2 regions of the Lacticaseibacillus styriensis genome follow, and region 2 is predicted to be linked to the other one. Evidence: a T-box and tRNA genes for the amino acid it is inferred to sense, from the RefSeq annotation. Region 2 holds a T-box; the other holds one or more tRNA genes.
The links. A T-box is a leader RNA that pairs with one kind of tRNA and senses whether it is charged. The one in region 2 lies ahead of leuS (leucine--tRNA ligase), so its partner is inferred to be a tRNA-Leu.
Positions count from the first base shown of each region.

Region 1: it encodes a tRNA-Leu, which carries the amino acid that the T-box ahead of leuS (leucine--tRNA ligase) is inferred to sense. The anticodon was not compared.

Region 1 covers NZ_CP132483.1:1,824,750-1,832,748, reverse strand. The annotation lists gene LACSTY_RS08800 (cation-translocating P-type ATPase) at 1-979, shown strand, start outside; gene LACSTY_RS08795 (hypothetical protein) at 1,039-1,476, shown strand; gene trpX (tryptophan ABC transporter substrate-binding protein) at 2,194-3,189, shown strand; gene LACSTY_RS08785 (ABC transporter permease) at 3,186-4,085, shown strand; gene LACSTY_RS08780 (ABC transporter ATP-binding protein) at 4,078-4,830, shown strand; gene LACSTY_RS08775 (SprT family protein) at 5,092-5,544, shown strand; gene LACSTY_RS08770 (GNAT family N-acetyltransferase) at 5,537-6,001, opposite strand; tRNA gene LACSTY_RS08765 (tRNA-Leu) at 6,105-6,190, opposite strand; gene LACSTY_RS08760 (ECF transporter S component) at 6,381-6,986, shown strand; gene LACSTY_RS08755 (M20 family metallopeptidase) at 7,032-7,999, shown strand, end outside.
Region 2 covers NZ_CP132483.1:860,858-868,856, reverse strand. The annotation lists gene LACSTY_RS04220 (pseudouridine synthase) at 1-136, opposite strand, end outside; gene LACSTY_RS04215 (putative polysaccharide biosynthesis protein) at 141-1,784, opposite strand; gene leuS (leucine--tRNA ligase) at 2,289-4,700, opposite strand; T-box leader at 4,917-5,110, opposite strand; gene LACSTY_RS04205 (phosphatase PAP2 family protein) at 5,237-5,911, shown strand; gene LACSTY_RS04200 (DUF4811 domain-containing protein) at 5,993-6,718, opposite strand; gene LACSTY_RS04195 (MDR family MFS transporter) at 6,715-7,999, opposite strand, start outside.

The sequences.
Region 1 (7,999 bases), 960 kb from region 2:
CGATGATGATGCTGTCATTACCGGCGCCGAACTTGATCAGCAAAGTGACGAAGAATTTGCCAAAAATGTTGGTAAATACAGCGTTTATGCACGAGTGGCACCAGAGCATAAAGTTCGGATTGTCAACGCCTGGCAGAAAAAAGGTAAAGTTGTTGCGATGACCGGTGACGGTGTCAATGATGCGCCTGCTTTGAAGGCCGCCGATATCGGCATTGGCATGGGGATCACCGGCACAGAAGTTTCCAAGGGTGCCTCTGACATGGTGCTAGCCGATGACAACTTCGCCACGATCGTTGTGGCCGTTGAAGAAGGCCGAAAAGTCTTTTCCAACATTCAAAAGGCGATTCAATACCTGTTGTCCGCCAACCTTGGCGAAGTACTGACGTTGTTCATGATGACCATGCTTGGCTGGGATATCCTGGCACCGGTGCACATTCTTTGGATTAACTTGGTGACGGATACATTCCCGGCGATTGCCCTTGGGGTTGAACCGACAGAGCCGGGGATCATGAAGCAAAAGCCACGTGGTCGCAAATCCAACTTCTTCTCAGGCGGCGTCGGTCCAGCGGTCATCTGGCAGGGTATTCTTGAAGGCTTACTGACCTTAGGCGTTTACTGGTTTGCCATCACGTATCCGGTTCACAGTGGTCAAGCAGCGATGCATGCGGACGCATTGACGATGGCGTATGCTACTTTGGGCTTGATTCAGCTCTTCCATGCCTTTAACGTCAAAAGCATTCATCAAAGCCTCTTCACAGTTGGTGCCTTCAGAAATAAAGCTTTCAACTGGGCAATCCTTGCTTCCTTTGTGTTGTTGGCTGTCACCATTCTGGTACCGGGATTCAATGGACTCTTCCACGTGACAACGCTGGATTGGCACCAATGGTTAACGGTTTTAAGTGCCGGGGTTACCATGATTGTGCTCGTCGAAATCGTCAAGATCTTCGAACGTGCTCGGCGCAAGCGGCGCGGTCTGTAAATCTTCAGCATTCGGAAAAAATTGATGGATTAGTTTTCAAGAGAGGATTCGTGCTTTTCATGAACAAGCAACAAATTAAAATGGCGCACTATGGTACCACGATCAATGATGTGGTGGAACAAACCCAGGACAATCAGGAAAAGATGGCGCCTTTGTTTGAGCCATTACGTGAAGCGATTGATGCCGGCAAATTGGCCGATTATGATCAGGACACCTATGATGACACGCGGGTCGTGTTTCGTGAGGGTACCGATGCTTACAAAAAGTTACTCACTCGATTGCAAGAAGTCGCGGTTCCTGCACGGTTGGTCGGGCCACACCGTACACTAATTCACAACTTTGCGACCTTCACGGAGGCGTGTGAAGCCATGACCGAAAGCCTCAAGTCTGACTTAGAAGTGGATGTCACAGCGTTTAATGCAGCCGAAAAAGCGCAAGACGAAGCGATCCAAAAATTCACCAAGCAAATTCAAAAGATTTCAGCGATCTTACAGTGATTTTTCTTCGTGAAAAGGATCATTTTCGCTTGACATGAGAAGTTTGCTCACGTATCTTTAATTTACCAACTTATTTCAAGTTTAAACGAATGGAGGAAACCAACATGAAAGCACTGCTTACCTTAAAAACTTGGCAAAGCCAACTTTAGGTAGGTTGCAGACGCAACCTGCCAGACGCGCAGGTTGTGTCTATGTTGGCTTCTGATCAATTTGTCCGCATAGATACCCTACAACGGGACTATGCGGTTTTTTATTTGCCGCGAAGGTCTAAACCTGCCGCGGCAATTTTTGTGTGAGCGTGAGCCGGCGCGCTTAGGGGTCGGAGTGTAAGTGGCCTCAGGCGTGATGGCCGGGCTTTGGCCATTGCGACCAAGGTCCTTACACGCAGGTTTCTGGGCTGGCGAACGCGTTATAGAAAGCTGAGCGTGAGCAGGAGTGCTTAGAAATCGGAGTGTAAGTGGCCTCAAGCCTAAATGGCTGGGTTTTGCCATTTAGGCTTGAGGTCCTTACACGTAGATTTCTGCGACTGCGAACGCGTTATAGAAAGCGAAAGCAGAATTTATCGACTAGACGTCATTAGAACTAGCTGCCATGGTTGGAAGGAAATGAGCCATGGCGACAACAAGGCCTTTACATGCCGATACACGCGTCACGGCTCGATACACACAACAACCTCACCACACCAAACCAAAAATCACAACAATTGGAGGAACCCGCATGAAGCGAATGCTTGGATTGATCATCATCATTTTCGGCTTTTTAGGCATTGCCTATTTTCAAAGCGGTACGACAATGCAACGGACGCAAACAAAGCCAACAGTAGGAATTTTACAGCTGACGACTCACCCGGCGTTAGATGCGATTCATAAAGGCATTATTTCAGGACTAAAAGATAAGGGTTACGTTAACGGAAAAAACATTAAGATCGACTTCCAGAATGCTGAAAATGATCAGAGCAATCTGAAGTCAATGTCGGAACGGTTTACCCAAGAAAATGCGGCGGCCACCGTGGGAATTGCAACACCGGCGGCTCAGGCACTGGCCAATGTTAACCAGAAAACGCCGATCATTCTTGGCGCCATTACCGATCCGGTGGCGGCTAAATTAGTCAAAAATGTCAAAAAACCGGGTGGCAATATCACCGGTGTTTCTGACCAGGCGCCGATTGCGGCCCAACTGAAGCTGATTCGCCAGATCATGCCTGACGCCAAAACGCTGGGTGTGATTGCCACTTCTAGCGACGACTCAGCCCAGACACAAGCTAAAATGGTGGCAAAACTCGGACCAAAAGAAGGGTTTACGGTGAAACGGTATGCCATTAGTTCCACCAATGATTTAAACCAAGTGGCAAGTCAAATGGTCAGCCAAGTTGATGCCGTTTTCGTGCCGACTGACAACACGGTTGCAAGCGCGATGCAAACGCTGGTTGCGGCGGCTAATGCGCGCAAGGTGCCAATTTTTCCGACTGTCGATACCATGGTTAAACAAGGTGGAGTTGCCACGATCGGAATCAATCAGTTTCATCTAGGCGTTGTGACCGGACACATGTTAGCGGATGTTTTGAAAGGCAAAACCAAACCCGCAACGACGCCCATTCATTTTGAAAAAACAGGCGAGCTTATTTTAAACGAGAAACAGGCAAAACAGTTAGGGTTGACCTTACCTAGCGCGTTAGTCAAACAGGCAGAGACGAAGGGAACGGTGATCAAATGAGTTTAGGCGTTTCGGCAATTGGTCAAGGATTACTTTATGGGTTAATCGGACTTGGCTTGTTTTTAACATTTCGGGTTCTGGATTTTCCCGATATGACAGTTGAAGGGACTTTCCCGTTTGGGGCGGCAGTCGCGGTTAGTGCGATTACCCATGGCATTTCGCCGATCATTGCGACACTGCTTGCTACCGGAGCGGGGATGCTTGCGGGCTTGGCAACAGGCTTATTAACGACAAAAGGACGGATTCCGGTCTTGCTTGCTGGTATTTTGGTTATGACCGGCCTGTTTTCGATTAACTTACGAATTATGGGGCGGGCGAACTTATCCTTGTTGCATCAAGCCAATCTTTTTCAGGAATCGTTTTTGAAGGATCTGCCGCCATACTTTAACAGCGTCGTGATTGGGCTGGTGGTTGCGGTCGTTGTCGTCGGATTACTGATGCTGTTTTTAAACACCCAATTGGGCCAGGGCTTTATTGCTGCCGGAGATAATCCGAACATGGCGCGTAGTTTGGGGATTGACCCTGATCATCAAATGGTGCTTGGTTTAATGGTCGGGAATGGGCTTGTCGGACTTGCCGGTGGCTTGTTAGCGCAGAACAACGGCTACGCGGATGTCAATATGGGTATCGGGATCATTGTTATCGGGCTTGCCGCCATCATCATCGGTGAAGTCGTTTTCGGTGAACTGACCTTGTCACAGCGCTTGGTCGCCGTGATTCTGGGCAGTATTCTATACCGGTTTGTTCTGCTAGTGGTTTTGGCACTGGGATTCAACGCCGACGACCTGAAATTGATTTCGGCAGTGGTCCTAGCCGTTGCCATCATGGTGCCGCAAATCGATCATCAACTGCGATTACGGCGAGTTTTGCAAAAAGGGGTGCAGGCACATGGCTGAATTAATATTGGATCACGTCACAGTCAATGTACCGGTCGCAACGGAAGTAAAAACCTTGCTTCAAGACGTGACGTTAACGGTCAAAACCGGTGATTTCGTAACAGTCTTAGGCCATAACGGCGCAGGAAAATCGACGCTGTTTAACGCCATTACCGGTGATCTGCCGGTGAGCGGAGGAACGGTGACCTTAGCGGGTAAAAAGTTGAATGGGCAACGTCCGGAGCAACGGGCGCGTCACATTGCCCGAGTCTTCCAAGATCCGAAAATGGGCACAGCCCCGCGGATGACGGTCGCCGAAAACTTGCTATTAGCCAGTCACCGTGGCCAGCGCTTAAGTTTGCGCTCACGGGGACTTACTGCCCAAAAGGAGCGGCTGAAAGAACTTGCGGCCAAAACCGGGAATGGTCTGGCTGAAGCGCTTGATAAGCCGACTGAACAACTTTCCGGCGGGCAACGGCAGGCACTGAGTCTATTAATGGCCACCATGCGCGAGCCTGATCTGTTATTACTTGATGAGCACACGGCAGCACTGGACCCGCACACGAGCCAATCAATCATGACGCTGACTAACGAAATTGTTTCGGGCCAACATTTAACCTGCTTAATGATTACCCATCAAGTCGAAGATGCGTTACGCTATGGCACGCGCTTAATCGTTTTGGATGCCGGCCAGATTGTGGCTGATTTTGATCAAAAGAGAAAAGCGGCGCTAACCCGTAACGATGTGTTGGCGTTCTTCAGCTAAAATAATATTTTTAGTTAGCTGAAGCATTCAAGTCAATGCGTCTCGATGCATAAAAAATGCGTGACGCGTGAGTCAGATTTAATTTTGCAATGACATTAAAAATCGGTTCTAGATGATCGTGCACATCAATCATGCATGAACGCCTAGAACCGATTTTGTATTATTGGTATAGATTTTTTATGAACAGATTAGCGGTCAGCGTCAGTCGTGCAATCGAGCATCACTTGATGTACACTGTTGGCTCGGAGGTAATGTTCAACGATGACAAACCAAGAACTACAGGCACGCGTGGAGGCAATTTCCGTGGCGGCATTTCACCAGCCGTTCCGCCACCGTGCCATTTTCAATGCCCGGCTTAAAACAACTGGTGGCCGGTTTCATCCAGCTGACATGAATTTGGACTTTAACCCCAAACTCTTTGCCGCTTATCCCCCAGCAATCACCGATGGCATCATCAAGCACGAACTGGTGCACTATCATTTGTACGCCCAGCATCGCGGGTACCAACACCGCGATCATGATTTTCGCCAATTACTGGCAGCAGTTGGCGGGTCCCGCTTTGCTCCGCCGCTACCCACGACCGGCCGTCAATATACCTATGTTTGTACGCAATGCGGCCGGCAATTCATTCGTCGGCGGCGGATTGACGTCAGACGGTATGCCTGTGGCCACTGCCGAGGCAAGTTACGACTACAAAAAACGGTGATCAGTTGAGTGGCTTTTGTAACGTTAAATTGACTGGTTCAAAACCGGCCTTGGCGTATACTTCACGAGCCGTCTTATTAGCACTGAGGACATTGAGTTGGATAAAAGATGCCTGGTGACTTTTGGCAAAAGCCGTAACTGCCGCCATCAGCTGCTTTGCCAAGCCGTGATGACGCTGATCAGGGATGACGAAGAGGTCGATGAGTTGGGCAAAATGTTGCGGCACGAATTCAGGACTGGCACTGGTTTGTGCTAAGACAACCAAGGCAAAACCGGTAAGTTTCCCATGACTTTCGGTCACAAATAACCGGGCAAGGTCGTTTTGCAGATAATCGGCAAAATATTGGCGGTTATCAGTGGCTAATGGTCGATACGTTTCTGGCGCCAATGTCGCCATTTCCGTTGTAAGCTGTTGGTAAAGATCCACGATTGCAGACAGATCAACAAACTGGGCTTCACGAAGCATTTTAAGTTACTCCTATCTCATTCGAATTAAGCGGTTACGGATAACCAATCATTAAAAAAGATCCGATCAACAAGTTATCGTTGTTGGTCGGATCTTTTTACGCTGCGGGCAAGAAGACTCGAACTTCCATGAGCAAAAATGCTCACAAGATCCTTAATCTTGCGCGTCTACCAATTCCGCCATGCCCGCATGGCTATTTAAGCACAAGAAATATTATAGAAAATCAGATGATCAAAGTCAACAAAAATTTACTATTCGGTTGAACCCGTAGAGTGGCGAAAAGTTGACAAGTCCTGACTGAAAGCTGAACTTGTTTGGTGCTGCTTGGAACGTGTATAATCTGATAGAGCTAACTGTAAACAAATAGGGGGTGTCCAGCATGACGCGTCGAGGGAAAGCGTATAACATTGCTATTATTGGAATTCTCGGTGCTTTAATTATCCTCCAGGCTTATATTCCGATGGTGGGGTATGTTCAGATTTTTCCAGCCTGGCCTGCCATTTCGACGATTCATTTGACCGTCATTATTGGTGGGATTGTTCTAGGATATGGCGGTGGTGCCAGTCTTGGCTTATTATGGGGGCTGACGAGCCTGATCCGTGCTTATACATCAGCGACTGATCCTGTGACTTTATTGCTTTTTCGTAATCCGATTATTGCATTGGTGCCGCGCGTCATGGTGGGTCTCGTGGCGGCGTTTATCTTTCACCAAATGTTTAAGCGCCATCAAAGTGCGCTGGCGCAAACGATTAAAATGGTATTCGCCGGTGTGGCCGGTGCCTTGACCAACACACTTTTGGTCATTGGCTTTACCTGGTTGCTTTTTTCGAGCAAGGCTGCGCAAATTGTGCCAGGTGCTAATGCATCCAATCTTGGGTGGCTGCTGATCACGGCGCTGGCCATTAACGCGGTTGCTGAAGCTTTGCTAGGCGGTATTGTCACACCCATCTTAGGCCATGCGTTACTGCGTTTTCGGCGAAAGTAGTTTTAGAATCAGCAATCATGAGTTTTGAGAAGCGGAGGTTTTGGATTGACAGATGAAGAGCAGCAAGTCGTTGATTTATTGCAGGCAATGGTACAAGTACCGAGTGTTGGCGCAAAAGAAGGTCAAGTTGCTGAGCTGATTGAGGCTTATTTAGCCCCTGAGTTGCAAGCCGGTTTAATTAAGCGCGAGCGGATCACATATGCGCCGGGACGGGATAATCTGGTTTTGACCGTTGGCGATCCAAATGCCAAACGGTGGCTAGGTGTCGATGGGCACATGGATGTTGTCGATGCCGGCGATGAATCCAAATGGCAGTTTCCACCGTTTTCAGGACAGGTAAAAGACGGCAAGTTATATGGCCGCGGGGCAACGGATATGAAATCCGGGTTGGCAGCGGTGGTTGTCGCTTTGAAACAAGTCGCGCATGCGCAACTGGATCATGGGATTCAGTTGATGGCCACTGTCGGTGAAGAAATCGATAATTATGGCGCCCGGCAATTGGCAGCAGCGGGTTATGGCGACCGCCTCAATGGTCTTTTAGTGGCAGAGCCTGGCAATAGTAACGTGGATGCGGCTGAGCGCGGGATTATCGATTATACGTTGACCGCGCATGGTAAAGCAGCGCATTCATCGCGTCCGGATCTTGGGGCCAATGCCATTCACGGTTTGTTTGCATTTGCTAATGCGGCATTGACCGCAACAGCGCCGTTGCAGGCCAAGGATGATCCGATTTTGGGACACGCCACGCACAATATTGATATTATCCATGGCGGGAACCAGATCAACTCGCTACCTGAGTCGGCCTATCTGCGTGGCAATATTCGCACAACCATGATCGCCGACAATGATGCGTTTATTCAGGCGCTAAAACAAGCAGCGAAAACGCCTGTACCTAAAGGCGTGCATCTGGCGCTTTCAATTGACTCAGTACTGGGCGCGGCTGCTGCTTCGCCTGACAATGCCTTGATTGAGACCGTTCAGCAGGCACGGCAACGTATCGGTCTTGATCGCGG
Region 2 (7,999 bases):
CAACGCCCGGTAAAATATTGTAGCCCGGATCCGTTACGAGTTCCCCGGCAACCCGAACGCGTTTATCACGAATGAGCGCCTTGACTTCTTTTCGACTGCCAAATTGCAAATGACTTAAATACTTATCTAATCGCATAACATCACCGAATGTGTAAAATTTCGCGTAACCGACTGACTCGTTCGCCAATAATCATATCTGCCAAGCGCGTTTTTAAAATTAAATAACCATAAATCAGTACCCCGACACCAACCGCTACCAACAAAACCAAAGCAGCGCCAAACTGACTTTGCGGGTTGATGATCATGCCGGAAAGGTTCACGATCAGGTAGCAAACGGCGCACATGATCAATGAAAACGCCAGAATACCGATACCGCGACGAATCGTTTGACGCACGTGAATATTGTACATCCGATTCGTCGAATACAGCATCAGCAGGCTTGATACCGTCATGCCAAGCATCGTTGCGATAATCGGCCCATAGACATCGAAAAAGAAAATCATCGGCCACTGCGCGATGACTTTGACCGCCATCCCCACCAGCATTTCCTGAATTGCCAGACGATTGTTGAACAGGCCCTGAAGAATCGCAGCTAACACCGTAAATAGGCCCAGTAAAATTGCTAAAATTGATGACCACTGTAATAACCTGATGCCCAACCAATCCATATCACGATAAAACAAAACATATAAGGGACGCGCAACCGCCACCATCCCAAAGGCTGAAGGAATCATTACAATAAAGAACAGCTGTAAGGTGTTCGTGATTTGCCGAGCCAACCCCGCAACATCACCACGCGTTTTGGCACCGGCCAGCAAGGGCACAACGGTAATGGCCATGGCAACCGCCAAGCTAACAATAATCATAATCAACTTATTCGCATTACCGGCAAATAAGGCGTAGAACCGATCCAGTTGGTCCTCACTTACGCGATAAAAAGCCTTCATCATCGGGTTAAACGTATATTGATCAATGATGTAGTAAATGTTAATCGTCGAATCCATGATGATGAATGGAATTGCCTGACGCACCACATCCAACAAAATCTCGTTGACGCTGATGTTCAGAGCCTGCTTACTTTGCGCCTCTAACGCATCTAAGCGCGGCTTTTGCTGAACGAAATACACAACCAATAGACCGAGTCCAAAAACTGCGCCAATAAACGCCGCAAATGTTGAATGAACCACCGCATCTAAGTAATGATGATTGCCGGCAACCATAATCGCATACGTCATCACCAGCATGTACAAAATTCGGGCGACCTGTTCAACAAACTGGCTGATCGCGCTTGGTGCCATTTCATTGTACCCTTGGAAAAAGCCGCGAATCAGACTCAACGATGGGATTAGCAACAACGGCCACGCCAACGACCGGAAAACCGGGATCATCCGCGCATCCCCTGCCGCTAATAACGGTGCCAAAAGCCACATCGCACCGCAAGACAAAACACCCATAAGCAGCATGGCGATTGTTCCATGATAAAAGAGCCGCATGCCCGTTTTATACTCGCCCATCGCGTTGTACCGGGCAACTTGCTTGGAAACCGCCCCTGGAACACCCGCGGTTGAAATAATCAAAAACAGACTATAAATCTGATAGCCCTTGGTAAATAAGGCATTTGCCGTTAGAAAAGCTGCACCGAGCCAAATACGCCACGGAATGACATAGATGGCTCCTAAAATCCGTGAAAAAACACTGCCGGCAGTCATCCACGCCGAACCGCGGATCATTTTTTCCTTGTCTGAACGTGGCGGCTGATTGCCGCTGCCCAGCAAATTTTCCATGATAAGCTCCTGTCGTGTTGCGTAATCCTTTATATTTTAGGCAATCCACGCCTCACTTGCAATCTTTCCCGGATTTCTTTGGTGAATCAAAAGAAAACTTTGATAATTCTGGATAAGGCAATTATTAATATGATACCACGCCAAAGGAGGTTTAAAGACCGACTTGGCGTAATAGTCTGGGATAGTCTGGAATGACGGGCTTTGCTTGGGGGGTTAACTTGTGTTTATAGTTGTTAGGGGGATGGTTGATGCTCGCCATAACGCGCTCGCCAGCGCAGAAGCCTTGCGTGTAAGGACCTTGGACGCAATGGCCTAAGCCCGGGCCATCACGCCCAAGGCCACTTACACTCCGGCTTCTAACCGCGCTGACTTGCGCTCAAAAAAATCAGTCCCATCGACCCTCTCAGTCTTTGGCACCGATTTTGTTTCGCTGGAACCTAACGTTGAATGGTTGTCGTAAGATCTTGACGTCACGGATCTTCAATAACTCGCAATATCATCTCATTACTTGGCCACGATGTTGATGATTTTTCTTGGAACCACGATGATCTTTTTAATATCCTTACCGGCCGTGAACTTCTGAACGTTTTCATTGGCCAGTGCAGCTTGCTTGATATCGTCGTCGGATTCGTCGACATTGGCAGTAATGGAGCCGCGGAGCTTGCCGTTGACTTGGACCATCATGTCGTACGTATCGGTCTTGAGCTTGCTTTCATCGTAAGTCGGCCATGGCGCGTATGTCAGGCTGTGATCGTGACCGAGCCGCGACCAGATTTCTTCCATCAAGTGCGGGGCAATCGGCGCGAGCATTTTGACAAAACCTTCGACATATTCAAGCGGCAAATCATCGTCTTTACGTGCCGAATTGATGAAGACCATCATTTGAGAAATCGCAGTGTTAAAATGCAAGGCTTCGTAGTCTTCGGTTACCTTTTTAACGGTTTCGTTGTAAACCTTATCCAAACGGCCGTCGTTGATGGTTGTGATGCGATCACGAAGTTTGCCTTCGTCATCGATAAAGGCACTCCAGACGCGATCCAGGAACTTGCGCGCACCGGCCAAGCCCTTTGTGGACCACGCAATGCCGGCATCCAGTGGACCCATGAACATTTCATAAAGGCGCAGCGTGTCGGCACCATATTCGTCGACCACATCGTCAGGGTTGACGACATTGCCTTTGGATTTACTCATTTTTTCATGATTGTCGCCCAGAATCATGCCTTGGTTATACAGGCGCTGGAATGGCTCTTTATTCGGAATCGCGCCAATATCATAAAGGAACAGGTTCCAGAAGCGCGCGTACAAAAGATGCAGGACGGCGTGTTCAGCGCCGCCAATATAAAGATCAACCGGCATCCACTGCTTGAGCTTGTCGTAATCGGCAAGTGCTTCTTTATTGTGCGGATCGACAAAGCGCAGGAAATACCATGAAGAACCGGCCCATTGCGGCATCGTGTTGGTTTCCCGCTTGCCTTTGCGCCCGTTTTTGTCGACAACATTGACCCAATCTGTCAAATTGGCCAATGGACTTTCACCAGTCCCGCTTGGCTTGATATCGACTTCTTCAGGCAATACCAGTGGCAGTTCATCTTCCGGTACCAGTGTGGTTTCGCCGTCTTCCCAATGAATCACCGGAATCGGCTCGCCCCAATACCGCTGACGGGAAAAGACCCAATCGCGCAACTTATAATTAACTTTGGCGTGACCAATCTCCTTGTCTTCCAACCAGCTAATCATCCGATCAATGGCATCCTGCTCGTTTAAACCATCCAAAAATTCAGAATTGATGTGAACCCCATCGCCAGTGTAGGCCGCTTCGTCAATGTTGCCACCTTCGATAACGGGCTTGATTTCGATCCCAAACTTTTTGGCGAAGGCATAGTCACGATCATCATGCGCCGGCACCGCCATGATTGCCCCAGTACCATACGTCGCCAGGACATAATCCGAGATCCAAATTGGCAGTTTCTCGCCATTAACCGGATTGGTAGCATAGGCACCAGTCCAGACGCCGGTTTTTTCTTTATCCAGCGCAGTCCGATCCAGATCAGACTTATGCGCAGCTTCCTCCACATAGGCATCGACAACTGCCTGCTGTTCTGGTGTCGTAATCTTTTCAACCAATTCGTGTTCAGGCGCCATCACCACATAGGTCGCGCCAAAAAGGGTGTCCGGACGCGTTGTGAACACGTCGAATTTTTCCTGACTGTCGGTGACTGCAAAGGTAATCTGCGCACCGGTGGATTTGCCGATCCAGTTGCGTTGCATCTGTTTGATCGATTCCGGCCAGTCTAGGTCATCGAGATCAGCAAGCAGCTTATCCGCATACGCCGTAATCTTCAGCATCCACTGCCGCATTGGTTTGCGAATGACCGGAAAGCCGCCGCGTTCGGTTTTGCCATCGATAACTTCCTCATTGGCCACAACGGTTCCTAAGTCCGGACTCCAGTTAACCGGCACTTCGGCTTCATAGGCCAACCCATGTTTATACAGTTGTTCAAAAATCCATTGCGTCCACTTATAATAATTTGGATCCGTCGTATTAATTTCGCGATTCCAATCGTATGAAAAGCCAAGACTATTAATTTGACGCTTGAACGTTTCAATGTTTTGCTTGGTGAAGGTACGCGGATTGTGTCCGGTATTCAAGGCATATTGCTCAGCCGGCAAACCGAATGCGTCCCAGCCCATTGGATGCAACACGTTGAATCCCTGCATCCGTTTCATTCGCGCAACAATATCGGTTGCCGTATACCCTTCCGGATGCCCAACATGCAGGCCTTGGCCTGACGGATATGGAAACATGTCCAATGCATAAAAATTCGGTTTTTTCGGATCAGTCGTGGTATTAAACTCGTTATGCTCTGCCCAATAACGTTGCCACTTCTTATCGATCTCATGATGATCATATGCCATTTCTTTACCTCCTGATTATTTTGTGAGCGTGAACCGGCGCGCTTAGGAGCTGAAGTATAAGTGGCCTTGGGCGTGATGGCCCGGGTTTAGGCCATTGCGACCAAGGTCCTTATACGCAAGCTCCTGCGCCGGTGAACGCGTTAATGTGAGCGTGAACCGGCGCGTTATAACGTGAACTAGTTCACTAATTTTTCAAACAAAAAACCGCCCTATCTTCATTAGGACGGCTCAGCCGCGGTACCACCTAAGTTCTGTTTGCACAGCGCTCAAAGGAGATAACGGTCCGACCGGCTGCGATTACTGGCTTCACCGCAGCAACTTCAAAGGCCAGTTCAGTCTTAGCATCGTCAGGCTCGCACCACCGCCTGCTCTCTGATCCCCGCATCGACTTACTACTCCTTTGTTCGTTTGATGATTGCGTCAATCATAGCAAAAACCTTAGATGTGTTCAATGGTCATTATGCTATTCTATTTATATTAGGCATTTTCTTAGCGCATTCGTTACAGTCGATTGTGCTTATTTTGGGAGGTTTGTTTTGGCACAACGTCGTTCACTACCACTTTATCTATCAGGATCTGCATTAATCATTTTCATCACCTTACTAGTCGGCATTGTTAACAACGCAAACTGGATTCATACGGTCGATCAGCGCGTTATCGCCTTTGTGACCCACTTTCACGCAGCAACGCTTAAACCGCTGCTTCTCGTCATTACCGAATTAGGAAACCCCAGCATTTTAATTGTTTTAACCATGGTCTTGGCGGCAGGGCTTTTACTTTGCCGTTATCGGAGTGCAGCCGTGTTTACAGCCAGCGTTGGCGCCATCATGGGGGTGCTCAATGTCAGCATCAAATATCTGATCCAACGGCCGCGGCCGTTCATCGCCGATCCGCAAATTCGCGCCTTAGTCAAAGCCAGCGGATTCAGTTTCCCCAGCGGGCATTCCAGTGGCACCATGATGTTTTATGGCACGATTATTCTTTTGGCATGGACATTGTTCAAACATCCAACTGGCAAATGGCTGATCACGATCCTGGCAGTCTTGATGATCGGCTTGACCGGCTATTCACGCATCTTTGTCCGTGTCCACTATCCGACCGATGTCTTTGCCGGCTTTTCGTTGGGATTCGCCTTGTTAATGCTGAGTTGGTGGTTTTTCAATCCCTACTTATCTCGCCAGCATCAACGTAAGCAAAAAGCAGATCGCTGAGAGAAAACTCGCCATCTGCTTTTTTAATGCCTTGAGTTGACTATTGTGCGTGCGGCACTGCACCACATACATTGTCATTAACTATTTATGTGCCTGCACATCCTGCACGGCTTGCTGGATCAGCTCTTGTTGCACGGCTTTTTGAGCCTGCTTCATTAGCGTGGTCTGATCCGTCGCCAACTTCGGATCGGCTTTGACCAATTCTGCTGCTTTGGCTTTCACCTTTGTCGCCAAGGCGGCTTTTTGCTGCGCAGTTGGGTGCTGCAACGCTTTTAACTTGGTGCTCAGCTGCTTGGCCTGCGTCGTGGTCAAAACGAACCAGCTTTTGGGAATGGCGAGTTGGTTATGCTGAGAGACGAACTGGTCGGCACCTTCATGATTGAATAGTGCACCATAAAAGCCATTTTGATATTCCCACTGTGTCGTCTTACTCGTTAATGAAGCGGTCGTATCAGACGTTCTGGAAACTTTATTATGCACGGCTAGGTCGGCTTTGGTATGCACGGCCTTTTTCTTAGGATCCGTTTTGTAAATATAAACGGCGTGTTTGCCGGCAGTTCCCACGGTTTGCTTCAAAAGCATCGGCATTTGCGCATTAGGCGATGCGGTATAAATGGTCTGCTCGTCGGTCGTTGTCCGCTTAACCATCCCAAAATGGGCATTATCATTCAGCGTGATGAGCAATAAACTGCCCACGACGCCGATACCAAACACAATGATCAATGCGGTGCGTTTAAGCGAACGGTGCATCATGATGAAACTAAGATAAAGGCCAACGACCATTAACCCTAAAAGCCAAAGAATCATGCCTTCACCTTCTTTTCGTCTTTAATTGTCACTTCTTGCGACATGGCATGACTATTCAGGAAGAATGTCAGAATCCAGCCGACAAGACTAAACCCGACTGCCAGTAAAAAGGCCGCGTGATAACCGTTGAGTGTAGCATTGAAAAAGTCTTGCTTATACTGCAGCGGATTACTTTTTACCAGGCTGGCTGCCGGTTTAGTGAGATTGGTGACGTTTGACAGGACTGAGATCAAAACCGCCGTCGTCATCGAAGTCGCAACCTGTCGTACCGTGTTGTTCACCGCCGTGCCATGGCGAATCATGTCAGGCGTCAACGCATTCATCCCATTGGTCGTCAATGGCATCATGACCATTGAAATCCCAAACATCCGTACCGCATAAATCACTGTAATGAAGATTGACGGGGTGTTTGTCGTCAAGAAGAAATATGGCAGTGTCGCAATCGTGAGGAGAAAAAGCCCCAATTGCGCCAACCGTTTGGCACCGATACGGTCGAACACTTGGCCAGTAACAGGGCTCATGACCGCAATCAAAAGTGCCCCCGGCAGCAGTGTCAAGCCAGATTCTAGCGCACTTTTACCGTGAATAATCTGTAAATATAGTGGAAGAATCATTTCAACACCGACCATCGCCATGTTGGCAATCGTCCCCAAAACAGTTGACAGCGCAAAGATTTTACTCTTAAACACCCGCAGCTCGACAAAGGGCTCTTTTAAATGCAGCTGCCGATAGCCAAAAATCACGATGAAAATCAGCCCCACGGCAATTGAACCAAGCACCATCGGATCACCCCAGCCATCGTTCCCGACTTCGGAGAATCCGTATAGCAAGGCACCAAAGCCAATGGACGATTCAATCAGTGACGGCACGTCCAGTTTGGGATTCGACAGCGGCAAAACGTTTTTGAAGAAGAACAACGCCGCGATGATGACCAAACCGGCAATCGGGAGAATCATCCCGAACAAGACCCGCCAGCCGAAATTATCAATGATATATCCGGAAAGGGTCGGTCCAATCGCTGGCGCAACCCCGATCGCGATGCCGGCCATCCCCATGGCGGCGCCACGTCGGTTTGGCGGAAAAATCGACATCATAATATTTTGTAATAATGGCATCGTGATCCCAACACCGACAGCCTGAATCAACCGGCCGGCCAATAAAATCGCAAAACTATTGGCAACAAAAGCGACCAGTGTGCCAACAAAGAAAGTTCCCATGGCACTCATATATAACCATTTGGAAGGCACCTTCGCGCTCAAGTATGCCGAAACCGGGATCATA